One region of the Herbaspirillum sp. GCM10030257 genome, then DNA from elsewhere that is predicted to be linked to it. Evidence: predicted binding sites of a transcription regulator. Region 1 holds the regulator's gene; the other holds the start of a gene.
What was found. The regulator LexA, encoded in region 1, represses DNA repair genes until DNA is damaged. The targets are predictions, from matches to a motif close to ACTGTATNNNNATACAGT.
Positions count from the first base shown of each region.

Region 2: the regulator LexA is predicted to act here: its motif matches at 12,756-12,773, upstream of imuA (translesion DNA synthesis-associated protein ImuA).

Region 1 covers NZ_JBHTDH010000038.1:12,081-28,246, reverse strand. The annotation lists gene rplI (50S ribosomal protein L9) at 1-237, opposite strand, end outside; gene rpsR (30S ribosomal protein S18) at 265-549, opposite strand; gene priB (primosomal replication protein N) at 570-872, opposite strand; gene rpsF (30S ribosomal protein S6) at 891-1,259, opposite strand; gene lexA (transcriptional repressor LexA) at 1,569-2,231, shown strand; gene ACFQUU_RS26575 (RNA methyltransferase) at 2,542-3,315, opposite strand; gene ACFQUU_RS26570 (inositol monophosphatase family protein) at 3,438-4,232, shown strand; gene ACFQUU_RS26565 (DEAD/DEAH box helicase) at 4,408-5,811, shown strand; gene mutS (DNA mismatch repair protein MutS) at 5,971-8,664, shown strand; gene ACFQUU_RS26555 (hypothetical protein) at 8,661-9,590, shown strand; gene ACFQUU_RS26550 (peptidylprolyl isomerase) at 9,851-10,390, opposite strand; gene ACFQUU_RS26545 (JmjC domain-containing protein) at 10,476-11,597, shown strand; gene ACFQUU_RS26540 (hypothetical protein) at 11,801-12,073, shown strand; gene ACFQUU_RS26535 (response regulator) at 12,145-12,639, opposite strand; gene ACFQUU_RS26530 (MBL fold metallo-hydrolase) at 12,909-13,688, opposite strand; gene bamC (outer membrane protein assembly factor BamC) at 13,702-14,850, opposite strand; gene dapA (4-hydroxy-tetrahydrodipicolinate synthase) at 14,899-15,777, opposite strand; gene ACFQUU_RS26515 (class I SAM-dependent methyltransferase) at 15,862-16,166, opposite strand, start outside.
Region 2 covers NZ_JBHTDH010000030.1:1,273-17,438, forward strand. The annotation lists gene ACFQUU_RS25075 (response regulator) at 1-230, opposite strand, end outside; gene ACFQUU_RS25080 (PAS domain S-box protein) at 402-2,315, shown strand; gene infA (translation initiation factor IF-1) at 3,316-3,534, shown strand; gene ACFQUU_RS25090 (hypothetical protein) at 3,578-3,964, opposite strand; gene ACFQUU_RS25095 (lambda-exonuclease family protein) at 3,937-4,299, opposite strand; gene ACFQUU_RS25100 (hypothetical protein) at 4,593-4,901, opposite strand; gene ACFQUU_RS25105 (hypothetical protein) at 5,028-5,468, shown strand; gene ACFQUU_RS25110 (hypothetical protein) at 5,538-5,762, shown strand; gene ACFQUU_RS25115 (hypothetical protein) at 5,795-6,118, opposite strand; gene ACFQUU_RS25120 (PACE efflux transporter) at 6,229-6,651, opposite strand; gene ACFQUU_RS25125 (hypothetical protein) at 6,728-6,967, opposite strand; gene ACFQUU_RS25130 (SHOCT domain-containing protein) at 6,997-7,212, opposite strand; partial or broken gene ACFQUU_RS25135 (error-prone DNA polymerase) at 7,339-10,490, opposite strand; gene ACFQUU_RS25140 (Y-family DNA polymerase) at 10,495-11,985, opposite strand; gene imuA (translesion DNA synthesis-associated protein ImuA) at 11,924-12,718, opposite strand; gene ACFQUU_RS25150 (hypothetical protein) at 13,313-14,458, shown strand; gene ACFQUU_RS25155 (GSU2403 family nucleotidyltransferase fold protein) at 14,465-15,280, shown strand; gene ACFQUU_RS25160 (hypothetical protein) at 15,620-15,877, shown strand; gene ACFQUU_RS25165 (hypothetical protein) at 16,036-16,166, opposite strand, start outside.

The sequences.
Region 1 (16,166 bases):
AACCTTGACAGTAGTGCCGTTCAGCTTTTCGCCTTGTGCCTGCGCAGCGGCCAGCTTTTCGTTTGCTGCCTTTTCCAGGTCAGCACGCTTTGCTTCAAATTCTGCAACAGCAGTTGCAGTAGCACGACGGGCCTTGCGCTGGGGGATCAGGAAGTTACGTGCGTAACCGTCCTTGACGCGTACGACTTCGCCGAGATTGCCGAGATTAACGACTTTTTCCAACAGAATGACTTGCATGTTTTTCTCCTATTCTTCAGTCGTCAATTAGGCGTTGTGCAGATCGGTGTAAGGCAGCAACGCGAGGTAGCGTGCGCGCTTGATCGCAGTGTCAACCTGACGCTGATAATGTGCCTTGGTGCCGGTCAGACGTGCCGGCATGATCTTGCCGTTTTCCTGAACAAAATCCTTCAGGGTGTCAACGTCCTTGTAGTCCACTTGCTCAACGCCCGCAGCGGTGAAGCGGCAGAATTTTTTGCGCTTGAACAGCGGATTTTGCTGCTGGCGCTTGTTCTTGAGTTTGCTCTTGTCGAATTTTTTACCGAATGCCATGTTTGGCTCCTGTACTGTATCTAGTGATCTGGTGAATAAGCGTCGAAGTCCGTGATATGGAAAACGAGGCTTTTGCTATTGCGGTTCTTACGAGCGAGGAATCCGGTGAATACCATCGTTATTCCCAGTTCCACCTTGTTGAGTTTTCCTGAAATTTCGCCAGCGGCGATCGCGACGATTTCAAACTCAACCTGGCGCGGGATACCTGCCTCTAGTTGCCCTGACGTGTGCAACAATTTTGCCGACACGATCGGGATACCTGCCGGTGTGTAGCGCAATACATCACGCTCGGCAATGGCAGCTATCAGGCGTAACTGATTCACGCTCCTCGACGGACAGAATTACGCAGCGGCTGCTTCGGAACGCTGGCTCTTGGCAGCATCTTCCTTCTGCACAGCCTTCATCATTGGCGACGGCGCTGTTTCGGCCTTCTTCATCTTGACGGTCAGGTGGCGCAGGACGGCATCGTTAAACTTGAAGCCTGTTTCGATCTCAGCCAGTGTTTCGCTGTCGCACTCGATATTCATGCAGACATAGTGTGCTTTTGCGAGCTTCTGGATCATGTATGCCATCTGGCGGCGGCCCCAGTCTTCGACGCGGTGCACCTTGCCGTTACGGGCGGTCACGATACCCTTGTAGCGTTCGATCATTGCAGGCACTTGCTCGCTCTGATCCGGATGGACGATAAAAACGATTTCATAATGACGCATGTATTCTCCTTATGGACGGATTAAACAATCGCCCACCTCGGCGTCAAGACGAGTGTGGGAAGAGGAAAGCCCGCTATCATAACCTGCACCAAAGGAAAACTCAATCATTTCAAGCGCTTAACAGCCTCAACCCGAAAAAACCTAAAAAACCCTATATATCCGCTTGCATTCGAACAAAACCTGTATAAAAATACAGGCTGTCTATATGAACAGCATGGCCAGAGTGCAAACACCTGCATCAGTCACGCAATAAATATTAATCTTCGCCAATTTTTGGGCGATCTTCGCTGATTACCTTGGCTGTCAAACATGCTTAAACTTACTGCACGTCAGGAACAGATCCTGAATCTGATCAAGGAAGCGATCGAAAATACCGGCTTCCCTCCGACCCGGGCCGAAATCGCCACCGAACTCGGCTTTAAATCAGCCAATGCCGCGGAAGAGCATCTTCAGGCACTAGCCCGCAAGGGTGCAATTGAAATCTCTCCAGGCACTTCCCGTGGTATCCGATTGCGCGATTTGCATGGCGACAGCGGACTCCGGATGTCGGGACGGCAGATGTCGTTACCTCATCCTGCCCTCATGCAACTCAGTCTGCCCTTGATAGGTCGAGTCGCAGCAGGTTCCCCTATTCTCGCCCAAGAGCATGTTGAGGCGACTTATAGTGTTGACCCAGCCCTGTTTTCCGCAAAGCCGGATTACTTGCTGAAGGTCAAAGGTTTATCCATGCGTGATGCAGGCATTATGGATGGTGACTTGCTTGCTGTTAAGAAGATCGACACCGCAAAAAACGGCCAGATCGTTGTTGCTCGACTTGGCGATGAAGTGACAGTCAAGCGGTATAAAAAGAGCGGCTCTTTAATAGAACTACTACCTGAGAATCCTGACTTTGAACCGATCCGGGTAGATTCCAGCTACGACAATTTTGCGCTTGAGGGTTTGGCTGTTGGTTTGCTACGCGCCTGGGCATAGCTTTTGTTCGTTGCTCCAGATATCTATAGCAGGGTAGCGGCATTGTCGCTGCACCCTGCCGCCACGTTTTCTTTTTAATAGTTTGTCTATTTTATAGACTGGCCTCGCCAACTGGTCGGTTGGACAGTGAAATCCCGATAACAATATAAAAGCTTAAAAGCTCGGCGAGCCATATACCTTTAGCACGACGATTTTTCAATACTTAACGTGTCTTCGGGTTAACGCCGCAAGGCACAAAACACTTCACTGGACCCTCCGCGAAACGCTCTTGACCTGCACCAACCCTCGTTACTTCCCGTACTGCCTTTTTCTATCCGCTCAGCTTGTTTTTCCCTATCCGCGCGAGAATATGCCTGGCTATACCGCGCAAAATATTGACTTCCTCAGTTTCTAGTTGTGTTCGCGAGAACAGGCGCCGTAATCGAGACATCAGTTTTTTGGGATTATCGGGATCGAGGAATTCAATCGCAATCAATGCCTTTTCCAAGTGTTCATACATACCGTCCACCTGTGCCAGGCTCGCTGCTTCACCTTGGAATCCAATTGGCGATCGAGCAATCGTATCGCCGCCCGTCGCCATTCTCGCTTCGTATGCAAGTAACTGCACAGCTTGCGCCAGGTTCAATGACGAATAATCAGGATTGGCTGGAATGTTGATCAGAATATTACATTTTTCAATGATCTGATTTGGCAATCCATAGCGCTCGCTCCCAAATACCAGAGCAGCGTTCAGGTTCCCATCATCGGCCAAGGTCGATGCGAGCGCCCTTGGTGTCGTGACAGGTGGTGAATATTCGCGCAGGCGTGCGCTTAGCGCAGCTGCGAAATTGCAACCCTCTAGCGCTTCTTCGATGCTGCCGACGACCTTTGCAGACGCAAGGATGTCCTGGGCACCGCTCGCGAAAGCAATTGCCACTTCCTGATGCACGGCGTCAGGGAAGCGCGGGTTCACCAGCACAAGTTGCGAAAAACCCATGGTTTTCATGGCTCGTGCAACTGCACCGATATTCCCCGGGTGGCTGGTTTCGACGAGCACAAAACGAAGGCGCGAGAAAAGAGAAGTGTTGGTTTGTGGCTGGTTCATTTAAAATAGCGACATTACGCGGCGCCAGCCCTTGGCTGACGAACTACCGCATCGCTCATTAATTCATTCAATGTGGTTCCGAACGCGGTATGCGACGGTACCGCAATTTTAACGGAACCCTTATGCATCCCATGCTCAATACGGCGGTGAAGGCTGCACGCCGCGCCGCTTCGATCATCAACCGTGCCTCCTTTGACATTGAACGCGTCAAGGTCACCGAAAAAGGCCACAATGATTTCGTGACGGAAATTGACCAGGCCGCCGAGCAGGCCATCATTGAAGTTCTCAAAACCGCATACCCCGACCACGCGATTCTCGCTGAAGAGTCCGGTGCATCCAGCAACCTGCACGACGAAAACGAAAACGTCTGGATCATCGATCCCATCGACGGTACCACAAATTTCATTCACGGCTTTCCCCAATACTGCGTATCGATCGCGCTCCAGCAACGCGGACAGATCACGCAAGCCGTAGTGTACGACCCTACCCGCAACGATCTGTTTACCGCCACCAAGGGTGCCGGCGCTTACCTCAATGAAAAGCGGATTCGCGTAGGCCGACGCGATAGGATGGCCGAGGCGCTGATCGGTACAGGCTTCCCGTTCCGGGACAAGGCGGCCCTAGATGAATACATGCAGATGTTCCGAATCATGACTGAAAAGTGCGCTGGTCTGCGCCGTCCCGGTGCGGCCGCCCTCGATCTGGCCTATGTGGCTGCAGGCCGCCTGGATGGTTTCTTCGAGAAAGGCCTGCAAACCTGGGATATGGCAGCCGGATCGCTGCTGATCACCGAAGCAGGTGGCATCGTCGGTAATTTTGCGGGGGAGTCCGATTACCTGTATAAAGGCAACGTACTTGCAGGATCTCCCAAAATTTTTGCGCAAATGGTCAACCTGCTGTCACCGTTTGCCAAATAAGTTTTCCTCCTGATGTTAACGAGGCAGGCGTGCGCAATAAGCTGCATGCCTGCACGCTGCGCTGTTCCAGTCTACGCGCCGCTGTCCCTCCGACCTCCCGCATCTCCACCTTATTTGCCTGCGATAGATTGGCGCCCCTGAACCGGCGACAGGCATATACTTTAAATGAGTCTTCATGTCTTTTACCGAACTCGGCCTGGCCGATGAAATTGTTCGTGCCGTAAGTGAACAAGGCTACACCAGCCCTACCCCGATTCAGAAACAAGCTATTCCTGCTGTTCTCGGTGGAGGTGACCTGCTCGCGGGCGCACAAACCGGAACAGGCAAAACCGCCGGTTTCACGCTACCCATTTTGCAGCGCCTCGCTTTGCAGCCGCGACCACAGGGCACGCAGGGCAGCCAGCGCCGCCCGATACGCGCACTCATCCTGACGCCCACCCGCGAACTGGCGGCCCAGGTTGAAGAAAGCGTCCGGGTCTATGGCAAGTACCTGAAACTGACATCCTCCGTGATCTTCGGCGGCGTCAACATCAATCCTCAGATACGGGTGCTCAACCAGGGCGTCGACATTTTGGTCGCAACGCCAGGCCGTCTTCTCGACCATATGCAGCAAGGCACAGTCAACCTGTCGCACATTGAAATCCTGGTACTGGACGAAGCCGACCGCATGCTCGACATGGGCTTCATTCGTGACATTCGTCGGGTGCTCGCCGCTCTGCCCAAGCAACGGCAAAACCTGCTGTTTTCGGCGACTTTCTCTGATGAGATTAAAGCGCTGGCCGATGGACTGCTGAACTCACCCGCAATGATTGAGGTGGCTCGCCGCAATTCCACTTCCGAGATCATTTCACAGAAAATCCATCCGGTTGACCGCAACCGCAAGCACCCATTGCTCAGTCACCTGATCAAGACCAACAACTGGAACCAGGTACTGGTTTTCACGCGTACCAAGCACGGAGCCAACAAGCTGGTAGAACAGCTTGGGAAGGACGACATCAGCGCCATGGCCATCCACGGCAACAAGAGCCAGTCCGCACGCACCAAAGCGCTTGCCGAATTCAAGGACGGTAGTCTGCAGGTGCTTGTGGCGACCGATATCGCTGCACGCGGTATTGATATTGATCAGTTGCCGCATGTCGTCAACTATGACTTGCCCAACGTACCGGAGGACTACGTCCACCGCATCGGCCGCACCGGCCGCGCCGGCTCGACAGGCGAAGCCGTATCGCTCGTCTGCGTTGATGAACACGACATGCTGAAAGGAATTGAGAAGCTGATCAAGCGTGCTATCGCGCAGGAAGTCATCCCCGGCTTCGAACCTGATCTCAATGCACGTCCACAACCGATTCAGCTCCGCAGCGGCAATCAGCCTTCGCGCAATGCACCGCGCCAGCAAAGGCAGGCAGCGCCCAAAGGAAAGCCAAACCCGGGAACGGCCAAACAGCCTACCAACAGCCTGTCCCAGTCGCGCCCTGCGCAAAACAAACCAGCAAAACCGACAAGCGCCAAACCGGCAGTCGGTCGCTCGCTGACCGGAACGACGTCAACGCCGCACCGTAGCGGCGGTCGCGGCCGCTAAGCGTAACAACGCGGCATGCATTCCCCATGCATGCCGCCATCCATCCTCTAAGACGGCATATCGCAATCTATGCGAACATTTGTCGCATCTCCCTTCATTCCCGTCCTGCACCGCATTAAAATGGCGGTCAATATTTGCCTTTGAATAAGAAAGTCCGGAATGGCATTAGCATCTGTACCCGGGAAGAATGGAATTCAACCTTCCCGCCCTGACGAAGCGCTGGAGAAACACACCCCCATGATGCAGCAGTATTTACGCATCAAGGCGGATCATCCGGGCACCCTGCTGTTTTATCGGATGGGTGATTTCTACGAGCTATTCTTCGACGATGCGGAGAAGGCGGCACGCATGCTGGGCATCACCCTGACCCAGCGCGGAACGTCGAATGGTAATCCGATCAAGATGGCAGGTGTACCTTTCCATTCCGCGGACCAGTATCTGGCGAAGCTGATCAAATTCGGCGAGTCGGTGGCCATCTGCGAGCAAATCGGCGACCCCGCAACCAGCAAGGGTCCGGTCGAGCGCAAAGTCATCCGCGTCATTACACCAGGCACGCTAACCGATTCCGACCTACTTCCCGAAAAATCGGACCGACCGTTGCTCGCGGTTTGTACGATTACGCAGCGCAAGACAGTCACAGTCGGTCTGGCATGGTTATCAATGGCAAGCGGCGCACTGAAGCTCATGGAATTTGCCGGCGATGCCCGTGGATTCGATGCACGTCTGAAGCAGGAACTTGAACGGATTGCCCCGGCAGAAATCCTGCTTACAGATGACGTCGGCTTGATGCATATCCAGTCCGGCACCGGCAAATTTACGTCTGTGCCGCAATGGCACTTCGATCCGGAAAGCGGCCGGAAGGCGCTGCTCGATCAGCTCTCGGTATCGACATTGTCAGGTTTTGCAGCCGAAGGATTGACCGCAGCCATTGGGGCTGCCGGTGCCCTGCTGCGTTACGCGCAGTCTACACAGGGTAAGGGCCTGCAACATGTGCGAACCCTCGCCGTCGAAGCTGAAAATGAATTCATTGGACTTGACGCGCCGACTCGGCGCAACCTTGAACTGACAGAGACCCTACGCGGCTCTGACGATACGTCGTCCCCCACGCTTTTCTCGCTGCTCGACCACTGCCGTACCGCGATGGGCTCACGCTTGCTGCGTCACTGGTTGCATCATGCGAAACGCGACCAGAACGTTGCTCGCTCGCGCCATGCCGCACTCAACGCACTGATGCGTGCCGATGCATCATCGGGCCTGTCCACCACGCTGGCTGCCGTCCCGGATATTGAACGCATTACGACGCGTATCGCGCTGCTGTCCGCGCGCCCACGTGACCTGGCCGGCATGCGCAACGGCCTGCAGCAGTTGCCGTCGCTACGTGCCTATGTAGCGATGTGCAATAAAGACGCCGATGCACCGCTGCTGAAAGCGATACACGATGCGCTGGCGACGCCGTCCGAATGCCTTGACCTGATTGAGCGTGGCATTGCGCTTGAGCCCGCCGCGATGGTGCGCGACGGCGGTGTGATCGCGCGTGGTTATGACACCGAACTCGACGAACTGCGCGCGCTGTCGGAAAATGCCGGCCAGTTCCTGGTGGAACTCGAAACACGCGAACGCGCCCGGACCGGCATCGCCAACCTGCGTGTCGAATACAATAAAGTACATGGCTTCTACATTGAAGTAACGCACGGGCAAACCGATAAGGTGCCCGACGATTACCGTCGTCGCCAGACGCTCAAGAACGCGGAGCGTTACATCACTCCGGAGTTGAAAGCGTTCGAAGACAAGGCCTTGTCGGCACAAGAACGTGCACTGGCACGGGAGAAATTCTTATACGACAAACTGTTAAATGAATTGGCGCCGCATATCGGTACATTGCAGTCGATTGCCCATGCACTGGCCGAACTCGATACACTGGTTGCATTGGCGGATCATGCGATGCGCAATAACTGGTGCGCACCGCAACTCGTGTCCGAGCCGCGCATATTCATCGAGCAGGGACGGCATCCGGTCGTTGAAAACCAGATTGAACGCTTCATTGCCAATGACTGTGAACTGAGTAACGAACGCAAGCTGATGCTGATTACCGGACCCAACATGGGCGGGAAATCGACTTTCATGCGTCAGGTTGCCCTGATCACCCTGCTCGCCTATATCGGCAGCTTTGTACCGGCGACACATGCGGTGATCGGACCCATCGATCGTATTTTTACACGCATCGGGGCGGCGGATGATCTTGCAGGTGGCCGCTCGACGTTCATGGTGGAAATGACCGAATCCGCTGCCATCCTGAACAATGCCACAGAGCATTCGCTGGTGCTCATGGATGAAGTTGGAAGGGGAACTTCGACCTTTGACGGACTTGCGCTGGCATGGGCAATCGCACGTCATCTGATTGACACCACACGCAGCTTTACCTTGTTCGCGACCCATTATTTCGAACTGACGCAACTTCCGGAATCCCATCCCTCCGCCGTGAATGTGCATTTGTCGGCAGTCGAACACAAGGACAGCATCGTTTTTCTGCACGCGGTCCAACCCGGTCCGGCCTCTCAAAGCTATGGCTTGCAGGTCGCTCAGCTTGCTGGCGTCCCGCAATCAGTGATCAAGGCGGCACGCAAACATCTTGCCACGCTCGAGGCCCATTCGGTACAAGCCACGCCACAGTTTGATCTGTTTGCGTACAACAGCGCACCGCCGGAGGAGGACGAGCCGAACACCGAACCGGAACGATCCGATACGGTCACAGCCCTACTGGAGGCGCTTGGCGAAACAGATCCCGATGCCTTGTCGCCACGTGAAGCACTTGATGTGCTCTATCGACTGAAACGCCTGGCCGGAAAAGAATGAATAAAAGGATTTTTCAAGGTCTGGCATTGTGTGGGTTGTTGTCACTCAGTGTCGGCGTTAGCGCGCAGGAAGAAGGTTTCAGCTTCGGCGTGCTATCGCACGTCATCCGTAATGCGGCCGACGAAGCGAATCTGCGCGAGGGCGTGGAAGCTAGCGATGCGGAGAACTTGGCATTCGTTGTGGTAAACGGTATCAAGGGTAGTGCCGAACCATGCACAGACAAGCTTTACCAGCGTCGCAAAGCCATGCTTCATCAAGCAAAGAATGGCCTTATCGTCTCGCTCGCGGCAAGTGATTGGGCTGAGTGCAAACAAGCGAACGGAAAGTCCGCAGCAGTCAGCAAGTTGAGTCTGATGCGCGAACTCATGTATGGCGATGAATTCTCCATAGGCGATAGCAAAATCCCGGTTCTGCGGCAATCCACCATCGCCAAGTTTCGCGATTTTGCGGAAAACGCGCGTTGGGAAATCGCAGGCACCATGTTTGCCACGATCAATCTACCGCGTAATAACAATCACTATGTTGTCGATGCCGGACGCAACAGTGAATTCGAAGACCGTCTAGTAGCCAACCGGGAATGGTTGAATCGTGTTTTCACATATGCGACACGGCGCAAGATGGACGGCATCGTTCTGTTCTGTGATGGCAATCCGTTGTCTGTGCCGCGTGCCGGCACAGTGCAGCGAGACGGCTACGCGGAGACTCGCAAGCAAATCAAGGCTCTTGCCGCCAAATTTCCGGGCAAGGTGCTGATCATACACAGCCAGTCTGGCCGTGACACGCCTGCCAACACCATACATTGGCAGGGCAATCTTGGCGAGCTCGATGCTGGAACAGGTTGGACCAAGCTCACAGTTCACCAATCCGGGCCGGAACTATTCAGCTTTAGCACGCCGGCCACACAGACATCAGGTGGCACTCGTTAAAGAGAAAATCACTTCAAGGCTTACGCAAGATTTGCGCTGACACGCGACATCGGCAATTGTGATGCATGACCAATGGCTCAAGGGGAAGAAGATAAGCGCAAGATGCACTTATCTATCCGACCAAGATCCCGGATCACCGCTAACACCTAGGACGGCCAACGGTGACCATACGTACTCAGGCAGTCCCTGGCCCGCCTTTGCATGGTGCCCATTCCCTCTCTAGGTGAAGCCGGCGAGGGAATGGGCACCATGCGTACAAATCAATGAATCGGATGGCTGCGGAACTGATCTCCTTCGTCACCTTCGAGATCATCATGATGGTGTCCATGTGCACCATGGACATGACCGTGCGAGATTTCCTCGTCCGTTGCAGCACGCACTTCAGCTACATTCAAATTAAAGCGTAATGCCATGCCGGCCAAGGGGTGATTGCCGTCGAGAACCACTTTATCGTCTGCAATATCGGTCACGGTAAAGATCAGCGATTCATTCCCCGATTCAGTGCTGTCAGGCGTCCCTTCGAACTGCATACCGACCTCGATCGGCTCAGGCAGACGATTGCGTGGTTCAATCTTGATCAGATCGGAATCGTATTCGCCAAATGCATCTTCCGGCTCAACCTGAATCGTGGTTTCATAACCCGCGTCCTTGCCGTCCAGCGCCTCTTCGATCTTGGGCAGCGTGTTTTCATAGCCGCCGTGGAGATACACCATCGGCTCCTGGCTTTCCTCGATCAGATTGCCCTGAGCATCTGAAAGTTTGTAGTGGACAGTCACTACCGTGTTCTTGGCAATCTTCATGGCGTTTCCTTTCATGTGAACATTCACGCAAATTATACCGGCAGAGGGCAATAGCCATACTTATCTCTATCTATATAATGCCGGCATGGATAATTTCAGTGTACTCGGCGAACTTACGCCGCAAAAATTCCTTCGTGACTACTGGCACAAGCAGCCGCTGCTGATACGCCAGGCCATACCCGGATTCAAACCCTTGCTCAGCCGAGAAGCCTTGTGCGAAATGGCAGCGCAGGACGACGTCGAGTCTCGCCTCATTACCCACTTCGATGGAACGTGGCAGATGCAAAGCGGGCCAATGCAACGCCTTCCCTCTGTCCGAAAAAAAGAATGGACGCTACTGGTGCAGGGAGTCAACTTGCATAATGACGCTGCCGACGCGCTTCTCCAGCAATTCCGCTTTATCCCTGATGCACGTCTGGATGACCTGATGATCAGCTATGCGACTGATCAGGGTGGTGTCGGTCCCCACTTCGATTCATATGACGTGTTTTTGTTGCAGGCCCACGGACGACGCCGTTGGAAAATCAGTGCGCAAGACGACCTCGATCTGGTCGAAGGCATGCCTTTGAAGATACTGAAGAATTTCCAGCAGGAAGAGGAATACATTCTCGAACCGGGCGATATGCTCTACCTACCGCCGCATTATGCCCACGATGGCATTGCGGAAGGTGAATGCATGACCTATTCGATCGGCTTTCGTGCACCGCCTTTCCAAGAGCTGGGCGAAGCATTTTTACAGTTCATGGCGGATTCGGTTGACCTGCCCGGGCGCTACGCAGACCCTGCCCTCACGACGACGAAACATCCGGCCGAAATTAGCCGCGACATGATTTCGGTCGTAGCGACCGAACTCGAAAAAATTCGTTTTACTAACGATGATGTCACTATTTTCCTAGGCGAGTATTTAACTGAACCCAAGGCAAATGTCTTCTTTGACGCACCGGCAAAGCCTCTTAGCCCGGCGAAGTTTGCGCAAGCCGCGCAAAGACGAGGCATCAGGCTTTCCCGTAAAACACGCATGCTGTATCGCGGTCGAAATGTTTTCGTTAATGGCGAATCATTTTCTGTCGATGCAGCTGACAAAAAACTCCTTGTGACGATGGCCGACAATCGTAGCTTGTCAGGACCGGAAGTAGCCATGGCGTCATCCGATGTGATGGAAGCGCTGACGCTCTGGTACGAAGACGGATGGATAATTGTTTCTTAATTGAATCAATCGTTGCAAGCTTACAAAAACCTTACTGAAAGGTAACCGGCATATGTGTTGTTGCAGGAAAAACGCTATAATTGCGAGTTAGGAAGTTTTCAATGTGTGCATCGCAACATAAATACGAAAACGCCTACCGAGCGATAATTACCGGTAATTATTCATCGCATAATTTTTTATAAAAAACTTTTTAAGGGAAATCCATGAAAAAGACTCTGTTGATCGCCTCCCTGCTGGCTGTTGCTCTGGCTGCTTGCGGTAAGAAAGAAGAAGCTGCTGCTCCAGCACCGACACCTGCACCGGCTGCTGCTGCTCCTGCAGCTTCCGAACCAGCACCGGCTCCGGCTGCTGCTGCACCGGCTGCTGACGCTGCTGCTCCGACAGCTGCTGCTCCGGCTGCTGACGCTGCTGCTCCTGCAGCTTCGGCTCCCGCTGCTTCCGCACCGGCTGCTACTGACGCTCCTGCATCCAAGTAATCCCGGATTGCTAAAGAAAAGCCGGCCTTCGGGCCGGCTTTTTTATTGATCAACGCTTTATCGAAAAATTTCTAGCTTCCTGCTTTCAGCAATTTAACAATATCTTCTAGTCTGTATGGTTTGCTGAGAAACGCAAAGTCATAAATTGACCCGTGTCCGGCTGATATTGCCTCTTGCGGATAACCTGAAACCAAAATGATTTTCATAGAGGGGTAAAGCTTACGGGTTTCATGCCCGAGCTGGATACCGTTCATTCCCGGCATTACGACATCCGTGAATAGCAGATCGAAGTCAGGTGTATCTCTCAGAGTTTCAAGCGCCTCGTCACCACTGGTGGCGGTATGGACTTCAAAGCCCCACTGCCGAAACAGCACTGCAGCCAAATCCAAAAGGTCCAGATTGTCATCGACAAGCAAGACCTTGTAGCTACTGGTCTCGCTTCGTGAAAAGTCTCTTTGCTTGCCGTGCAGAATTAACCCTGCTTGGTTTGACTTGTTATTGTGTGGCAAGACTACTGGGGCTTGGGCGTATGTTGGTAGAGTTATCATGTATCCGCGACCGTTCATTGGGCTTACTGGTTTCTTGGACCGGAGATGTACATGTCGCTCTGGGTTGCGTTTTCGACAGTGCCAATTTCCACCTTAGTGTTCCTCCTGTGCGATAAAGCAGATGCCCTCAATGAACATCTGATACCAAGACCTACATAAGTTCATATCGTTTTGATGTTCCTAATGCACGTCGTCGACGTCGTGAATCGGTCGCAACAATGGTATGAAGAAAAGGCCTAATTGAAAGGGACATCGCCGTCAAAATCAATACCTTGTTAGAACTCGCTTTACTCTTCTAAGGAAATCCAGCCGAATCCTTCGTCCTGGCAAGCAATCATTACCTGAGCCGCCTCACCGTCGACTACGCTGCACAATGCGGCCCTGGCGAGTTCCGGCGTGTTGTTCTGCTGACTGAGGTGCGCACCAACCACGATCTTCAATCGAGAACGGTCGACCGCTCCCAAGATCTCTGCGGTTGCATCATTCGATAAATGGCCGTACGCACCGCCGATTCGGTTGCGCAATGACTGAGGATAGGTTGAATTGGCCAGCATCTGGCGGTCATGGTTACACTCAAGAACCAAGGCATCGCAGCCGCTCAAGGTCTGCGTAAGATGTGGTGTCGCCTGACCGGCATCTGTCAATACGCCCAGCCTGAAGCGACTATCCTGAATAACGTACTGGACCGGTTCGCGCGCGTCATGCGGAACGGTATAGGGAATGAGGTTAAGCTCGCCGATGTGGACTGTCTGACCGTCGCGACAAAAATGGTAATCGACTCCGTCGCAGTCTTTGCGAACCGCCTGGAAGGTGCCATAGGAAAGCCATACCGGAATTGCGTGTCGCCGCGCAAACCTGAAAACACCGCCGACATGGTCCTGGTGCTCATGAGTGACTACTATGCCGGCAAGGTCAGCAGCAACCAATCCGAGCCGCTGAAGGCGACGTTCGGTTTCCTTGATGTTGAATCCGCAATCCAGCATGACCGTTGTGCGGCCGATGCTGGAAGCGGTTGAAATCAGCAGTGCGTTGCCTTCACTACCACTTCCGAGACTGGCAAATTTCAATACGTTTCTGGCTTTACTTAAGTTGCTCGTTCAGGAGGGACAGGATCCGGTCCGCAGTCTGCGATGTCTCCGGACGTCCTTCGTTGTTCAGGACCGCTATTTGACTAGTCGTGCCGGCACCCTTTACCGAAACACGGTAACGGGGCGCAGTACGTGCCTTGTCATCACTGGAGCCAAACGAGAAGAGTTTAGAGAAAAATCCCTGATCGCCTTTTTTCGAATCGGTGTCAGGATCTACGTATCGCACGAAGTACATGCCTTGAGTGCGGTCACGATCTTCTACGGTGAAGCCGACACGATCAAGCGCCAGGCCGACGCGGCGCCAGGCACGGTCAAAACCTTCGTCTACTTCGACGTAACCGCCATTCTGACCTTTGACCAGTTTCGAACGTGTCGGTTGCGCTGCCGCGTTGGCGACGGTCGCTTTCGCGCGCGTGGAGTCCGCGCCGAGGCGTGTCATCAGGCGGGTGAGAAATTCAGCCTCGAGTTCAGGATCTGACGGTCGCGGTGTCCAGGTGGTGCTTTCCTTCTGCTGGCCGACGAGTACTTCCTGCATGCCGCGATGGCTGATAAAGATCTCGGTAGAACCATCCGCCGCTCGTTCCAGACGAGTACGGAACTTGTCACGTTCGCCGGTGGAATACAGCGAATCCAGTGCCTTGCCGATCGTGCTGCGGATAAAGTCTTGCGGGATCTTTGCGCGATTTTCCGCCCAGTCGGTTTCCATGACGCCTGCCTGAGGCGCTTCCTGTACCAGCAGGAAGCCTGAGTCTTGCCAGAAGTCCTTGATTTGCGGCCAGAGTACTTCCGGCGATGCCTTGATGACCAGCCAGCGCTGACTACCTTCACGCACAACACGCATGTCCTGCGTTGCGGTTGGCGCAACAGTGGTGGCCGCCGCAGGACTGGTGGTCTGCTGCAGGGTATAGCCCGATGCGGTTGCAGTGCCACGGTTCGCTTCAGGGATCGCATAACGATTTTCGCGTTGCAACTGGGTCAGGTCCGGCGGAACTTCCAGCGAAGGGGCCTTCCCGGCGCTTTTGTACTCTACACGGTTGGGCTCGAGGATGTCCCCGATGGTGCTGCAGCCAGCAAGGCCGGCAAACGCCATTGCGTAAATCAATCCACGTTGAGCCAGGTAAGAGTGCTTGCGAATAGTCATGTCGATACTGAATGAAATAGTTTTAATTATCTGCGGTCTGCGCGGCGCTTATTGTAATACACCCGATTCGCGCAAAGCGGCGCGTACCGTTTCATGGTAATCCGCACCGAGCGGAGCGAGCGGCAAACGAATCCCCTCCGGCATCATGCCCATTTCGGTCAGAGCCCATTTCACCGGGACCGGATTAGGCTCGACAAACAGCTTGTTATGCAGTGGCAGCATGCGATTGTTGATGGCGACCGCTTCGGCGACCCGACCATTCATCGCAGCGATGCACAACTCATGCATCGCGCGCGGCGCGACGTTCGCGGTAACGGAAATATTGCCTTTGCCGCCGCAGAACATCAGCGCCATTGCCGTCGGATCGTCGCCCGAATACACCGCGAACGATTTTGGAGCAAGGCGAATCAGGTCGGTGCCGCGGCCGATATTACCGGTCGCGTCCTTCACGCCGATGATGCCAGGTACCTGGGCCAGGCGCAGGATCGTGTCGTTTGCCATATCAGCGACGGTACGGCCGGGAACGTTATACAGAATCACAGGCAGGTCGACCGACTCGGCAATCTTGCGGAAGTGGAGATACATGCCTTCCTGTGTCGGACGATTATAGTAAGGCACGACCTGCAGCGATGCGTCGGCACCGACTTCCTTGGCATAACGGGTCAGCTCGATTGCTTCAGTGGTCGAATTGCCGCCGGTGCCGGCAATAATGGGAATGCGCTTTGCCGTATGCTCGACGGCGACCTTGATCAGTTCGCAGTGTTCTTCGACCGAAACAGTCGGCGACTCGCCGGTCGTACCGACGATAACAATGCCGTCAGTCCCTTCGGCGATGTGCCAATCGATCAGTTTCCGCAGCCCTGGCAGGTCAAGACTGCCGTCTGCGTGCATGGGAGTGACGATTGCAACTATGCTGCCCTGAATCATGATGATGTAATTGGGTAAGAATAGAAAGGCTTGATTGTAGCGGATAGCCTGCTCCCGTGGGGCAATCAGGCTTGTGTTGGAGCGTCAAAACAAGCGTAGCCGCTCGGCAGACGGGACAGGCGGAACTTTGAGGAGGCAAATGCGCTGGATCATGGCTGGTCTGGGCGTATCGACAAAGCCGTCTTCATAAGCGATGACCCGCAGCGTTTTATCTGCCCTCACAGTCAGGTCAAGCAGTTCGCCGGGTTCCAACAGAAACGCCGGGTTGGAAGGCTTGCCAAACTGCTCATTTCCCATCGCAAAAGTCTCATAGATCAGTACGCCGCCTGGGGCGAGGCTGTCAAGGAAATGCGGAAACAGTGGACGGTGCAAGTAGTTTGTCACCACGA
Region 2 (16,166 bases), on a different contig from region 1:
CTAAGGATTGTAATGCCATCAGTTACGGGTAATTTCAAGTCCAGCAAGACCAGTCCAAGGTTTCCGGGGTGTCTGTGCTGGTACTGCCGGCGACGTAGCAAGTAGTCGAGCGCTTCCTCACCGTCCCTTGCGACGATGACCTCATTGGCGACGCCGCACCTCTTCAATGCAAGTAGCGCAAATTCAATGTCGTTCTCGGCATCTTCAATTAGCAGAATTGGGCGCCTCATCAACGTAAGCAAATCGTAAAGAAAATCAAAAAATGTCTACAGGTTAGGTGCTCAACTCACGGCTGAAACGCACAAGTACATGTACTTTCATCCAAGCATGTCAGGCGGCGGGAGTGTACCATTACCCCTTGGCCGCGCATGTCACGGCAGTCTTACAGGAATGGCAATACTATGAATGACATGACCCCCTCGCTGCCCCAAAAAACGGCAGTTGAGAGTCGTTTCCAGCTGCTTGTCTCAGGCATCAGCGACTACGCGATCTACATGCTGGACCCTAACGGTATCGTGACGAGCTGGAATGCCGGCGCGCAACGCTTCAAGGGATACACGGCCGATGAAATCATAGGTCATCATTTCTCCCGCTTCTATACGCCTGAAGACCAGCAATCCGGCCTGCCAGCTAAAGCGCTTGAGACTGCCTTGAAGGAAGGTAAATTCGAATTAGAGGGATGGCGTGTCCGCAAGGATGGCACGCAGTTCTGGACCAGTGTCGTCATTGATCCGATCTACGATACGACTGGCCAGCATATCGGCTTTGCCAAGATCACACGGGACATCACCGAACGCAGAAAGGCTCAGGAGGCGTTACGGGAAAGTGAACAACGCTTTCGCATGCTGGTGCAAGGCGTAACCGATTATGCAATCTACATGCTGTCGCCTACTGGTGAAGTCACCAATTGGAATGCAGGTGCGCAGCGGATAAAAGGTTATACCGCTGATGAGATCGTGGGTACGTCGTTTGCGCGTTTTTATATACCTGAAGAGCAGGCAGCCGGATTGCCTGCTGCGGCCTTGGCAACAGCAGCCAGGGAAGGCCGCTTCGAGCGTGAAGCCTGGCGTGTGCGCAGGGACGGGAGCAGGTTTTGGGCGCATGTGGTAATCGATGCGATCTACAACGATGACGGTACATTGGCCGGCTTTGCCAAAATCACCCGCGACATCACGGAAAAGAAGGAAGCTGCCGAGGCCCTTGATCGCGCCAATGCAGCGTTGTTTCAATCTCAGAAAATGGAAGCCATTGGACAGCTGACCGGTGGAATCGCACATGACTTCAATAACCTATTATCAGTCATTAGCAGTGGTCTCGAAGTATTGCCTTTGAAGACCCAAGAGCCGACTGAGCTCAAAATCCTGGAAAGTATGAAACGCGCAGTCGACCGTGGTGCCACGCTCACGCAGCAACTGCTTTCCTTTGCCCGTCAGCAGCCGCTACGCCCGGAAAAGCACAATTTGAACAGTGTGATCAATGGCTTTGAAGCCGTATTGCGCCGGGCCGGCAATTCCACCACTGCGTTTAACGTGAACCTGGCAGCAGACCTGCAGCCGGCGATGGTTGATGCTCCCCGCTTTGAAACCGCATTGCTGAACCTGGTCGTGAATGCACGCGATGCGATGCCAAGCGGTGGGACGATCTCGATCCTCACATCGAACGTCACATTGGACGATCAACAGATTGCCGGTTTGACGGCCGGACGGTATGTGAAGGTATCGGTATCGGATACCGGATCAGGCATGTCCCCTGAGGTGATGGCTCGCGCTTTTGAACCGTTCTTCACTACCAAGGAAATTGGCAAAGGTACCGGTTTAGGGCTAAGCCAGGTGTATGGCTTCATGCAGCAGTCCAAAGGAGGCGTGAGCATCGACTCAGCGATTGATCGCGGGACCAAAATCAGCCTGTATTTGCCGGCACTTGATGAAAGCTGTAGTGATACCGTTCCAGTCGAAGACAGTAGTGAGAAGGTACTGGTGGTTGATGACGAACCGGATGTGATGGAGATGGCGGCAGCCCTATTCCGCAGCATCGGCTATGAGGTCTTTACCGCCAACAATGGGCTGGCAGCACTGGAAATACTGCAACGGACCAAGAACATTGCTGTGCTGTTCTCGGACGTCATGATGCCGAACATGACGGGCATCGAACTGGCGAAACGGGCACGGGAACTGCGCCCCAACATGAAAATACTACTAGCGACAGGATACCCGCTACCGGTATTGACGGCACAACATAGTGGCATCGACGAATTCACGTTCATGAATAAGCCATATAAGTTGGCCGAGCTCGCCAAGAAACTCCGGCTGTCATAGCGCGCGTGCTAGCCATCGCGTGCTTTTAAAGTGCTGCTAGCGGTGCCTAAGGACGCTGCTCGCCGCCGTTAAAGACACTCCTATTAGGCCGTCTGGCATCAGGTTGCCATCAATTAATCTCAGACACAGGCAACCTATTGAAACGACTATCGCCCTATATATGTCGAATCGAAGAATAAGAGGTTAACGAATGAAAGCTTGCCTTATAAACCTTTAGACACCTGTGCGTTAGGCATCACCGAGTGTCCGGTCAGCGGCGATGTGGAAATGCAATCAAAGACTGCTTATGGCCGGCTACCGCCGGAGGTTATTTCTAGTGAACGGCCGGTTAGCGCTAGACAAGCGACTCTTCTATGCATGGCTTGTGTGCCAGGCCGAACACCTTGAGAGCCGCCGCGTTTAGTCGGAATCCGGCTGATATCAACTTATATACCCGGCATTTTCACAACCTGATAGTCACTTCGGTGCACCTTGCGCTGATGGATGCACGCATAACGCTGTAAGAAGACAGTCGCTGAATAACGTCATAGAGCACTTATCTAAAAGCTGGGGGCTTAGGTTATGTTAAATGGCTTGTGCCGACTACATTTTAAGAAAAGCGCGCTGCTGCTGCTGCGCTAACAATAGTTATATTTGTGTCAAATAAATTGATTACTATTAGATAGTCCAATTAAACGCTCATAGGTAAGTAGTTAGCGGTGCCGCCGGTCGTGCCGACGCGCCAAATGAGGCTGCTGTTCAGGTTGCGCGTACATGCTCTGCAGAACAAGCTCATACGCGCATTGTTTATTCTACTCGTGCAATCCTTCGTCTCCTTTCGTACGGTTACATACGTAGGGATGACATATTCTGCTCAGGTTCTTGCGGGCTTTCCAGCGATGAGTTGACACGCCTGCGCGCAGAGACCAGTAAAATTGCACTACGAGAAGCGAGTTGTGTTGCTTCGATCTAACCAGTGGCGGTGTAGGCCCCACATTTGCAACAATCTTCAAGGAATGCAATGGCAAAAGACGATGTCATACAAATGGAAGGGAAAGTCCTCGAGAACCTGCCTAATGCAACCTTTACCGTTGAACTGGAAAACGGGCACAAGGTACTGGGACACATCTCTGGAAAAATGCGCAAGAACTACATCAAAATCCTACCTGGTGACAAGGTAAAGGTGGAACTGACTCCCTACGATCTCACAAAAGCGCGAATTGTATTTCGCACCAAATAACTATGAAAAAGTACCTAGTGGGTCAGTTGGCAACTGGATCGGTTTAAGTATTGCTGTAACTTACTGGGTCGGCGTCGTAGCGGATACCGAGTAACGGCACCCGATCCCCCAAGGCATGTTGCCGTTGTCGATGGCGCATCCGGCGCGCATGCCGTTTGCCGCCCCACTGGAACGATGTGAGAGCCCGATTCCATCCGTTGACTGTCGCTTCCAGCGCTGCAATGATTTGCTCCGATGTTTGCGGATAGTGCCCCGCGAGCGCACGCCGAACAATAATGGGTTGCGTTGACTCCGCCATATTTAGCCACGATCCGCTTAGCGGCGTAAATAACGGCATTACACCGTGAGAAAACAACCATCCGATCAGGTCAGGTGTCCGGTGCCCCTGCAGGTTGTCCCAAATCAGAAGCAGGCGCAGTGCCGGCAGCACTGGAGGCAGCGTAATGCACCGTCGAGAGAAGCGCCCATCCAGTCGTAGAAGCTGCTCTGGATGCACACGTCGTGGATGTCATTGCTAGTCTGGTCGATATAGGCATGGCGTGCTATCGGCTCTAAATCGATACCACGACGCATGGCCCAATTTGCTGCTCTGGGGGGCGTCATGCCGGTCATCTCCAGCCACAACTTATGCGGTGTGATCCATGGCGACTTACCGGAGATGACGGCAGCGGAGGTTGCTGTAATTCGCGGGCCGTCCGTCAGGTCGGCACCATTACGCCATGCGTGCCACTCGGGCGTACGCTGTGCTAGTTGTACGATTTTCATCTGATTCTCCTTGGTGAATGCGGGTCTCGCCGCGGTTAAAAAGCTTTGCAAGGGGAGATGCGGTCAGAAACTTAAAGGCAAAAAATCCGCATGGCCAAAAGGCACATGCGGGTTTGGGAGAACAAAACGTCACATCAGGGCCTTTGGATCAAGTTTGGGCTGCATGTTGACAATCAGCGCGCCCTGGTGCTTGTGCCCTACGACGCTGACAGGGGCCGGCGTGACACCTTGGCGGAAGTTCGCGTTGCAAAGAGGGGCAATGCAGCGAACAAGGCCAGCTCGGACGCAGGTAATCATATTTGCATCTCGCGCGCATGATCGTTACGGGCTGTCAGGAATGTCGCGACCGCTGCCATCGTAAGAAAGATCAGGATGGCGGCAACCATCACAACCTTGGCTTTTAGGGGCAGGGGGTATTCAAATCCATTGAGCTGCCACGCCAGGATGCCGGTTACCGTGATGGCCAGAATCGACCAGACGGATACAGCGACGTCAGATATGAACTTCGGGAACATCACGATTGCTGCGCCGGACAGCCACAACAGGAGCGCCAGCGGCGCGGTATCAAGCTCTTTGAGGAAGACTTCAATTTGTTTCTCCATGTGAAATCGCTCGCCGACGTTGACGGAGCATGGAGATATGCGAAGGGAAGAAATAGGGGGCTCGTCGCAGGTGCCAGAGCCCGCTGTTCGATCTAGATCAATAGCCGTCGTGCCGCCCGCGGGAGAATGGCTATCCCAATTGAAGACGGGGGCCCCATGCCCGACTACATCATTGAGAGCCGCACACCCGTTGTAGCCTTTGGCCAATATGTCGTGATGGAGGGTGATCTGACATTCGATCCCGACGACGGCGAAATAACGGTGTGTTGGGTGGAGCGAGATGGCCAGGTTGTCAGCAAGTTCGACGCCATTGACTACGCAAACGTCCGGGCGTACTTGTTGCGGGAAGCCGAGGCGAACGGCGAACCGCCGCCCCCTGACTTTATCGGGCGTGTGCGCATCGCTTACCAGGACGACAAGTACACGATGCTAAGCGCACGCCTGCCAAGCGGCCCGATCTACTGGTTGGTACACGGCAACGGCGATATGGCCACCGGCATCGAAACTCGCCCCGATGCGCTCATTCCCTGGTTTTCCGCGCCGGGCAGCGTCCAACAAAGCCACTGACAATAGTCCGTGGCTTGAACGAAACACGCCCAGCCTCCGTAGAGACTGGGCGTGTTTGGATCAGCAGAGATGCAGAGGCTTGTCGATTACCACGATAACTGTGGAAACATCCGTACCGCTCTCTTTAAACGCTCCGGCGTCCAATTTGACCGTCCGAGCCCCGTGTCGCTGCAAAAACTCACGAAACTGGGTCGCAGTCGCGTTGCTGTTGAACGTCACGTCGGCATGTCGGTCACCTTTAACGAATGCCCGCTGCTCACTTCATTTCTGCCGGTGACCGCGCCCACTGAATAAAGTGATTTTGAACGACGAAATAGTCACTGGCACTATTCCGATGTCGATCCGTCCACGAGCTCCGCAGTCGAACCGTCCGACAGGAATGATTTGCTGCTGATGCGCTGCTTCTGACGGCGATCGCCCATCAGGTCTTTCAGGTCCCTGATATTCAGGTCACTGACTTCATGCATACGAATCAGTAATGCCGGCCCTACGGGAAGCACGCGATGGCGCACCTTGCTAATAATTGGCGGCGCCACTTCCAGTAGGCGCGATAACGCAGCGTCGTTTTTCAGATTCAGAACTTCGATCAGGCGATCAAGCAGCTTATTGGGATCGTAATTGCTGTCTTCAAGCAATTCTTGCTTTTTCATATTTGTGATTGCGTTTGAATGGATGTTCGCGATTATATCGGTCAGATGGCCATCGTGCGCTGAACCGCCACTAGATGCCAATCGTCAGAGCGAACGCCGTCGAGACGAAGTCAGGACTGCGCGGAAGCGGGCAAACCGAAGAGTCGGTCAAATACCCAGTTGAACACGAACGTGTAGAAGAGAAAAAACGCTGCGAGACCCAGATCCATCATCAGCGCTCGCCAAAGAGTCATCTCCAGCCACCATGCGATCAGTGGCACCAGAATGATGATGAGGCCTGTCTCAAACCCGATGGCGTGCGTTACACGGCGCTTCACGCTCCGGCCGCGTGTTGTCTGACGCGACTCCCACCATTCGAACGCCGTGGTGTACAGGTAGTTCCATATCACCGCGATCACTGAAGTCGCAATTGAAAGCGCGCTGGAATATATCAAGCCACTGCCGGATATGACTGCGAAACTGATACTGCAGATGGCTATGGCGATTGCCTCATAGATGCTTACGTAGAGGATCTTGCGTTTGATACCTTGCACTGCGTTCCCGATCCAAAATCAATCTACAAATTCATTATTCCACGTTACGACCTATCGCCCCGATTAGACTGCCCTTCTAGCCGGCAATCGTCCCGTTCGAAAGCCATATCAGGGCTCCGTCCCGGTCATTGCCCGCCCGTGCCGTCCAACACTGTCCGTCTTCGTCGACGGCAATACAACCCGGCCGCCAGTTTCCGGGATTGCGCAGCATATTGACCCAGCCCTGCACCCTCCCTTTATACAGGACAACGACTCCGCCGCGACCGACATACTGATTTTGTTCGCGCCAGCATCGAGCGGCGTCAATTAGGTCCATCAGGAAGCCTCAAGTGGGTACCGAAACTTCTACGCGACATGGCCTGCCAGCAGCCGCCGCTTTAGCAGTTCGTATTCCTCAGGCGTGACCGAGCCGTCTTGCAGCAACCGATTCAGGTCATCGATGTTGCTGCCGCGTTCGGGCACTGATGGCGACCGCCTTTGAAGCATATACAAACAGCCGGCGGCACTCACACCGGCTGCTACCAGCGCCATCAGATACCACCATCCGTTGAGGTTCTCCATTGCTATCTCCTTCTGCTCCGCCACCCACATATCGTGTCTTCTATTGAAAAGCATATCTGCAATCCAGGCAGAGCTGTTGACCGTCTTCCTGTTCGTTCTATTTTTACTACATGTTGTGCTCGCTTTTTAGTGAAAGTCCCGGCTCTTGACGCTGGAAAGTGCGCCGAGCAGTTCCGTATGATTCACCACGTACTTCGCTATCAAATGGGTGGACTGGCCATCACGCTGCCAGACGCCATAGACGGTCAGGAGTGTCGCATTGAGGATCTCGCGCTTCTGCTTTTCCAGATGGCTTGGCCAGACAATGACCTGTGTCGTTCCTGTTTCGTCTTCGATCGTCAGGAACATCACGCCGTTAGCGCTGCCTGGACGCTGCCGCACCGTGACGATACCGGTCGTTCTGGCCAGTTTCCGGTCGGGGAACGTCTGTAGTTCTGCTGCTGTACTGAGGTTCATCGCGGTCAGGCGCTTCCTCAGGAGCGCAAGCGGATGCCGACGCAAGGTAAGGCCAGTACTATGGTAATCCGCAACAATCTCCTGGCCCTCGGTTGGCGCCGGCAACTCAAGCGGCTCATCCGTAATTGGCGCGTCCTGCAATAACTTGGGCATTGGTTTCATCCCCGATACCTGCCATGCCGCCTGCCGCCGGTGCCCGGTGAGCGACACCATCGCATTGGCCTGCGCCAACGCCTGCAGGTCGTTCGTCGATAAATTGGCCCGCCGGGACAAATCTTCTATGCTTTGGAATGACCGAATCGCGCGGACCATGGTAATCATTTCGGCGCCTTCGGCACTCAGTCCTTTGACCATGCGTAGCCCAAGGCGTACCGCCGGGCGCCCGCCGCCATCACCCGGATACCCTTCCCTTTCCTCCAGCGTGCAGTCCCAATCGCTGATGGTGACATCGAGCGGACGCACCTCGACGCCGTGACGCTTGGCGTCCTGCACCAGTTGGCTTGGGGAATAAAAGCCCAGCGGTTGGCTGTTCAACAGGCTGGCCAGGAAGATGCCGGGGTGGTGGCACTTGATCCAGGCGCTCGCATACACAAGCAACGCAAACGAGGCGGAATGGCTGAGAGGGAAGCTGTACGATGAGAAAGCCTTCGTGTATTCCGCCATCGCCTGGGCGTATTCAAGGGAATAGCCCCGCTCAAGCATGCCGGCGATGAGTTTATTCGTATATTTTTCTAATCCGCCCTTCTTCTTCCATGCGCCCATCGCACGACGCAACTGGTCTGCCTCTTCAACGGTGAATCCACCGGCGACGATGGCAACCTGCATAACGGTCTCCTGAAAGATCGGTATGCCTAACGTTGGTTCCAGGACCTCGCGTAGCGCCTCACTGGGATACGTAACCGGCTCAAGTCCCTGCCGGCGCCGTAAATAAGGGTGGACCATTTGCCCCTGAATAGGTCCGGGTCGCACCAGCGCTACTTCAATGACCAGGTCGAAGAACGTGCGCGGCTGCATTTTGGTCAGCATCGCCATCTGTGCGCGCGACTCGATCTGGAAGACGCCCATCGTATCGGCTTGGCAAATCATGTCGTAGGTTGCCGGATCCTCAGCGGGAATGTCCTGCAACGTAAAGCTTTCGCCGGTGCGCTCGCTGATGAAATCAAGTGCGCGCCGGATTGCCGACAGGATCCCCAGCGCGAGAATGTCGACCTTGATGAATTTGAGAACCTCAATATCATCCTTGTCGAATTCAATGACCGTGCGGTCTTCCATCGCTGCGTTTTCAATCGGAGACAGGCGGCACAAATTGTCGCGTGCGATGACGAAGCCGCCGACGTGCTGCGACAGCTGGCGCGGAAACCCCAGGAGCGTTTCGCATAGCGCGACCAGTTTCTTGACCACGGGAGACGCGGGGTCCAGGCCGTGTTCGCGCAAGCCTGCCTCATCAATGTGATTGCCACTCCACCAGTTCTGAGAGGAGGTCAGCGCATTGAGCTGGGCAAAATCCAGCGCGAGCGCCTTGCCCACATCCTTGATGGCCGAGCGCGGACGCAGCGTGATGATTGCCGCTGTCAGTGCAGCCCGGTGCCAAAGCGCCGATAGATCTCCTGAATCACGATCTCGCGCTTCTCATGTTCGAAGTCGACGTCAATGTCGGGTGGCTCGTCTTTCCGACTCCGGCTGACGAACCGCTCAAAAAGCAGGTTCATGCGATCGGGATCGACCTCTGTAATGAAGAGGCAGTAGCAGCAAACCGAGTTGGCGGCGCTACCCCGTCCCTGGCACAAAATGCCTTGCCGACGTGCAAAAGCAACGATCTCGGCGACCACGAGGAAGTACGGCTCGTACGACAGCTCGGCGACGAGCGCCAGCTCATGTTCGATCAACTCCTGAATGTTGGCCGGGATGCCCTTCGGATAGCGCTGGAACGCACCTTCGTACACGAGTTTCCGGAAGTAACTGGTCGCGGTTTCGCCGGGAGGCACAATGTCGTCCGGATACTGGTACGACAACTCGTCCAGCGAGAACGTGCAGCGTGCGGCAATCTGCAACGTCTGGTCGAGTAGTGGGCGCTCGTACACTTGCGCCACGCGCGTTCTCTGGCGCAGCGCTTGTTCTGCATTCGGATGCAGCGCCAGACCGCATTCGGCAATGGGTCTGCCGAGCCGGATCGCGGTGATCGTGTCGTGGAGCGGTTTGCGCGAACGCACATGCATGTGGACGTCGCCGGTGGCGACCAGCGGTAGCCCCGAAAAGCGTGCCAGATTGTCCAGTCGTTCCTTCCACATGTCGTCATCGGGCCGCTGCAGCAGTTCGACCGCGATCGAAGAGCGTCCGCCAAACGTTTCCGCGATCCATGTGACCTCCTCCCGCAGCACTTCGTCAGTTTTGACGCGGTTGCCGACCAGGATTGCATAGCATCCCTTCAGGTTGCGCAGGTGCACGGCGCCATGATCGGGCTTGCCAACAAAGGTAATGTCACGTCGACGAAGAAGATAAGTACCCTTCGGCGCGCGCCGGCGGCCAACCGTCAGCAGCTCCGACAAATTGCCATACCCTTCCCTGTCCATGGCCAGCAAAACCATCTTCAAGCCGCATTCAAGCGTCAGTTCGGTACCGATGATCAGGTGCAGTCCGACCTTTTTGGCCTCGACATGCGCGCGCACGATTCCTGCAAAACTTCCGTCGTCGGTGATTGCTAGAGAGGTGTAACCAAGCGCATGTGCGCGTGCGACTAGCTCCTCGGGATGCGATGCGCCTCGCAGGAAACTGAAGTTGGTAACGCAGTGGAGTTCAGCATAAGCAGGGAGGAAACTTTGCATGGCCCTAGGCGAAGAAACCATGCAAGAACCACCCGGGCTCATCCTCGTCCGCACTCACCCTTTCGCGGTACACCCAGACAATCATATGGATCGCATTCGTGGCGACGAAATAATCCCGCGCGATGACCTGGTCATCCCACCAGCCGGTTTCGATCCGTTCAGGGCCGATCAATAACGTAAGGGGCGATTGATAAAACGGCTTGTTTTGCCGCGTCAATAACTTAAGCGGCTTCTTCAGCAACCAGGTCGGCCGCGGTGGAAACGCGGTACCGTCCACAGCGCTCTTGCCCTTGACGGACTTTGATGATGCCACCGGCACTTCTACTGAACATTTTTCAGGCCTGTGATCGCCTGACACATCCAGGCGCACGACGGCGTCCGGACCGAGGCGGCTATTCATGCGCTCAATCAGCCGATTGAGAAATTCCGCCCGGCTGGCTGCGCTTGGAAACAATTCCGTGTTTGGGGCGGCTTGCTGTTCGAGGCCGTCCGCCGACAGAATCAGTTCAATGACCGAGGATTCGAGTACGACTTTGCCGAGGTGCTCCTTCATCAGCAAGGTCAGGTGTTCCAGATCCCGGCTCGGTGCCCCCAGTTTGATGTCCACACGGGTGGTCGGACTTTTACCGTTGCGCACCGTCTCATGGTGAAGTAACAGCGAAAACTGCGTGACAGCACAATGTCGGGCGGACAGAACACCCGTCATCTGCATCAGCAACCGGCGTGCCGGTCCCAGCAGCAGCTCAGTGGTCTCCACGCGCGCGCCAAGCTCCATGCGTTTGCAGAACCCTTCTGGTGGCTCGTACCACGCCATCAGTTCCGGCTCGCTGCCGAATGCCCGGTCCAGTTCAATCAGCGCGGCGTTGCCGAATCGCTTGGTAATGCCCGTGCGCGGCAATTGCCGGAACTGTCCGATTGTCTGGCAGCCGACTGCCTTGAGCGTTTCCGCATGCGGGGCCAATGATTCCATCAGTACCACCGGCAATGCGTCGATCGCACTGGTGTACGTGTCCTGGTTGACGATAGAGTTGTCACCGCTCTGGGCAAGCCACCATGCAGCGGTTGCCGTGGGCGCGGCGGCAATGTGCGCGGTCAGGCCGAGTTCAGTGAGCCCGCTGCGCAGGTGCCCGATGATCGCCGCGGTACCGCCAAACAGGCGAAGGCTTGCGGTGACATCCATGAGCAGTCCAAACGGACGCAGCGCGACTTGCGGAGAAAAATGCAGCGCCCACAAGGCGGCTTCAATGACTGCCTGCTCTTCAGCGACGATATCGCGGGGAACGACTACAAGGTTCGCCGCGCGCGTTCGCGCTCCAGCTTCGGTTATGCCTGGGACGACGCCTGCTGCTTGCGCACCCACGCTGACCCACCGGACCCGTTTGATGTCGGTCACAACGAGTGGTGTAGTCATCCGCAGGTGATCCTGCAGCGCCTCAGGCCACCGTCGAAAGGCGAGATCGAGCGGTAACTGGCTGAGGAACGAGGCGATCCACATTGGAATTCTCTGCTGGTGCGATGGCGCTGTGTCGTGCGCGCTCGAGGGCGCGCATCATGGAAGGTGCAAATAGGGGCGGAAGCAACACTGGCTGCGCGACAGTCGGACCACGGCGCTTGAAAACATCAACGCTCAGCTGCCCAAACGGTGCCGGTTCACACAACAGCCGCAGCGGCGCCGGCGACGGTTCTCCCCGGCATGTAGCTGGCCGAAGGATGAACGACAGGGCTTCGCAGCCTGACGCGGCAATCTGCAAGCGGCGTAAATGCTCGGCCTTGACGGTAGGGTGCCAGCTGACCAGCACCCCGACACTGCCGCTCTTGAGGATTTGCTCGGCGCTCCACAGCCGGTCGGCCGGTTTTTCTGCATTGACGATGAGAATCTGGCCAATGTCGATACCTGCCTGCTCAAGCGCGGGCGCAATGAGGCAGTGCGGTGAACCAAGCAGCACAATGGTGCGGCCAGCATCAGAGATCACCTTCAACGCCGGGATCAGCATCCGGAACTCTCCCGCGCCCTGTTGTGCCCACAACAATTCCGTGAGCGCGGACGCGCTCCAGCCGCCGCCTGGCAGTTCTGCGTTCAGAGCTGGATAGCCAGTGGGGACGATGTCGGTCCGGCTTCGACCAAGGGAGTCGGCTCGCCATACTGCTTCACGCAGTGCGTCGGTGAGCGCTAAAAAGCGGTCGCGGCGTTCTGCATGGGCGTCACTCTTCGGTAAAGTCAGTTCCATTTCTTCAGGCTTCCACTTTTGCAGTGTTGCAATTTTAGCTGTACATTTATACAGCCTTTTTTGAAGTATAACTGTCCTCTGCCCGATTTGAACTTGAAAATTGTTAACTGCCGTAACGCTCGGAACTAAAAGCTGCCCATTTAGCGAACTAAAACCTGTCCAATCAGCTGGAGCACCACCTGGCCATGATTTAGTTCACAAGAGATATTGAAATTGGTCCGCGTATCCTTTTAGCCACACGTCCACATTGGACAAGTTCAGTGATGCGACTTAGGTCGACCCAGAAAGAGTCATACGTCCTTCGACTGAAAGAAGTTCGGCTATGGGAAGTGCTGCAGCCATTGGCTCGCTCGCCTTAAGTGTCTGCTTAGCGGACCTTCCGGAGGCGTGAGCCGAAGTTCACTGCTGGATTCATATAGGTTGATGTTATTGACCGTTTGCGGGGGGACCTTTCAAGGTTGTTAATTCAAAGCAATTCACCGGAGGCTACCATGGGCATGATATCTATCATGGACATGGTTGATATCTTGGCCATGGTAGATATAATGGCCGTGTTAGCTAAAATGGCCATGGTTAAAATCATGGGTACCAGACATGTTTTTATCTTCTTCATCCCAAAACCGAAGCGAGGACGCGCTGGCTCTCATAGCCGATCTATTCGAGGCCCATGGCTGGGTCGTCGATCGTTCGCCTGAACACGCAAGGAGAGGTCCCAACCTGATGGTCCGAAGCGGGGCACAATGCTTTGCCATCGAGGTCAAATCGCTTGCAGAGGGACGTGCCGATCGAGTGATTCCGATGCTGTCACAGGCAATCCTAGAAGCGCAGTCACATGCTCTCGATGCGGGCAATGCACAGCCGCTTGCCGTGATTTCTGTAGAGAGCGCATCTCAGTCCCTATCTAAACGACTCGAGACGTTTGTTGAAAAATACGCACCGAATGTAGCCGTCGGCCTCGTTTCTAAGAATGGACTCCGGTACTTTAGGGGAGCGGGTCTTGAGGAACTGAATGCAGAGCCGGAAGAGCCGCGATGGTACGGAAGCTTACCATCCATTCAACCCGCCAATCTCTTTTCGGATCTCAACCAGTGGATGCTGAAAGTACTGCTGGCCCCTGACATACCTGATCATCTTCTACAAGCGCCAAGGCAAAGGTACCAAAACGGTTCCGAACTTGCCGAAGCCGCCAAGGTATCCGCCATGAGTGCCTCCCGGTTCTTGCAACAACTACGCAACGAAGGGTATTTGGACGATTCATCGCGATATCTTGCTCTCGTACGTCGCCAAGAATTATTCCGGCGTTGGCGGTCAGCCGTGATACGTTCTTCCCCAGAAATGTCAATGCGATTCCTCATACGCGGCACGATACAAAAGCAAGTCTCCAGCCTTCTGGCAAGTAATCAGGGAGAGTCTTGCCTAGCGCTATTTTGGGCAGCCGAGGCATTAGGACTCGGACACGTCAGTGGTGTGCCACCCTATGTCTACGTGCCAAAGCTCCCTCGACCTGCCGACAAGAAATGGAGAGCACTGGCAGTTGCTTCTCCTTCCGACAAGCCGGACCTCATCGTCCGACAAGCACTTTCACCGAAATCAGTGTTCAGAGGTGCCGTACACCACAATGGCTTAATCGTTTCCGATGTCATACAGGTGTGGTTGGATGTCGCAAATCACCCATCGCGTGGTGAAGAACAGGCCGACCTGATCTATGAAAAAGCCCTTCGTCCGATTGTAGGCAACTGAAACTAAATGAACGACCTAGACGCACTCGCGAAGCTCGCTCAGGCACTATCCCCATGGCGTGCGCATCTCGTCTTTATCGGGGGATGGGCACATCGAATCCACAGATTCTCTCCAAGGGCCAACAGGCTGGAATACCAACCGATATTCACTCGCGACACTGACTTGGCATTCGCCAACAGAGCGCCAATCGAGGGCGATATCAAGGGAGCCCTTATTGAACATGGTTTCAAGGAACAGTTAGCTGGAGAGCACAAACCGCCAGTGGCGCACTACACCTTGGGTGACGAAAACGGCGGCTTCTACGCCGAATTCCTGACGCCGCTGATCGGTAGCGGAATCAAGCGGGGTGGAGAGCCAGACGCGACCATGACGATGGCGGGCATATCAGCCCAGAAGATTCGTCATCTGGACATCCTCCTCGTTGATCCTTGGCTGATCACTCTGGACCCCCAAAGCGGTATCCCACTACCGTCATCCATGGACGTTCAGGTTGCCAACCCCCTATGCTTCATAGTCCAGAAATTCCTAATCCAAAAAGATCGCCCTGCAGCAAAGAAAGCCCAAGACGTGCTGTATATCTACGATACCATCGAACTTTTCGGGGCGTTACTGGAGGAGTTTCATGAAACATGGAAAAGGACGATTAGCCCGGCTCTGGGTAAAAAACTGAGCAATGACGTGCTGACGTTAAGTAGGACCACATTCTCGAACATCAATGACGTGATTCGAGACGCAGCGCGCATCCCACAGGATCGCAAGCTCACGCCGGAACAGATACAACAGACCAGCCAGCTAGCATTCGAGCTAATTCTTAATGAATAGAGCAATTGTCAATTGGTGATGGTTGAATCGCCCCAGATTCTCTGGACACACATTGGCCCTTCCTGGACTGCCCCGAGTGCGGTAGGCACTTCTGGCCTATGTGTATCAAACGGGAATGTCCAAGAATGTCGGGCTACCTCATGCTTTGGTGTACTGCTTGGGCCGACCTCCGGTCCGGACAGAAACGATGTAGGTTTTTTCCATCTTTGTGCACCGGCGTTAAGTGCTCTGGCCGAGCAAAGGCTTGCTGCTGAACAGGCGGTCCTGGATCGCTTAAAGGGAGATCTTTGCGCCAGCGTCGATGCCTAGGCTCGGAAGCCGCACACTTGAAAGGAAATTATGCAGCTCGATATCGGCGATTACATCGGTCGTTGTACGGGGCTCTTGCGGCGTAACTTTCAGGAGAAAACAATGCGTACATCCAGTACAAGCACCAACATGAAAAACCATGACGGCTTTATTAATATCCCGGTGTCGAAAGAAACACGGCCAGGCTTGCATCAGCTGAAAGAATCTATGGGAGTCGCGAGCCAGGCGGAGGTCATTGAAAAAGCAGTTGCCATTCTTCAGGCGATCCAACAGGCCGCTAAGAAATAACCGAACTCAAAAATTTCCTTTGCGTCGTCATGCAGATGCAATGTAACGACCGCCGCTCAAGCGGTTTCCAACAGCTATGGCACTCCGCGGTTTTTCCGTGTCGTGCCATAGCCGTTGCGAATCCTCATTCGTTTGAAAAGACCACGCTGTGCACGCTGCTATGCAATCCATGCCTCAGTGAGTACCGCCATGCCAATGGCGGCAGCCAATATCGCAATCGACGAATACAACGCCCTTCCCCTTCCCTTCACAACTAACGGCTGACCGGTCGCACGTCCCCGCTGTATCC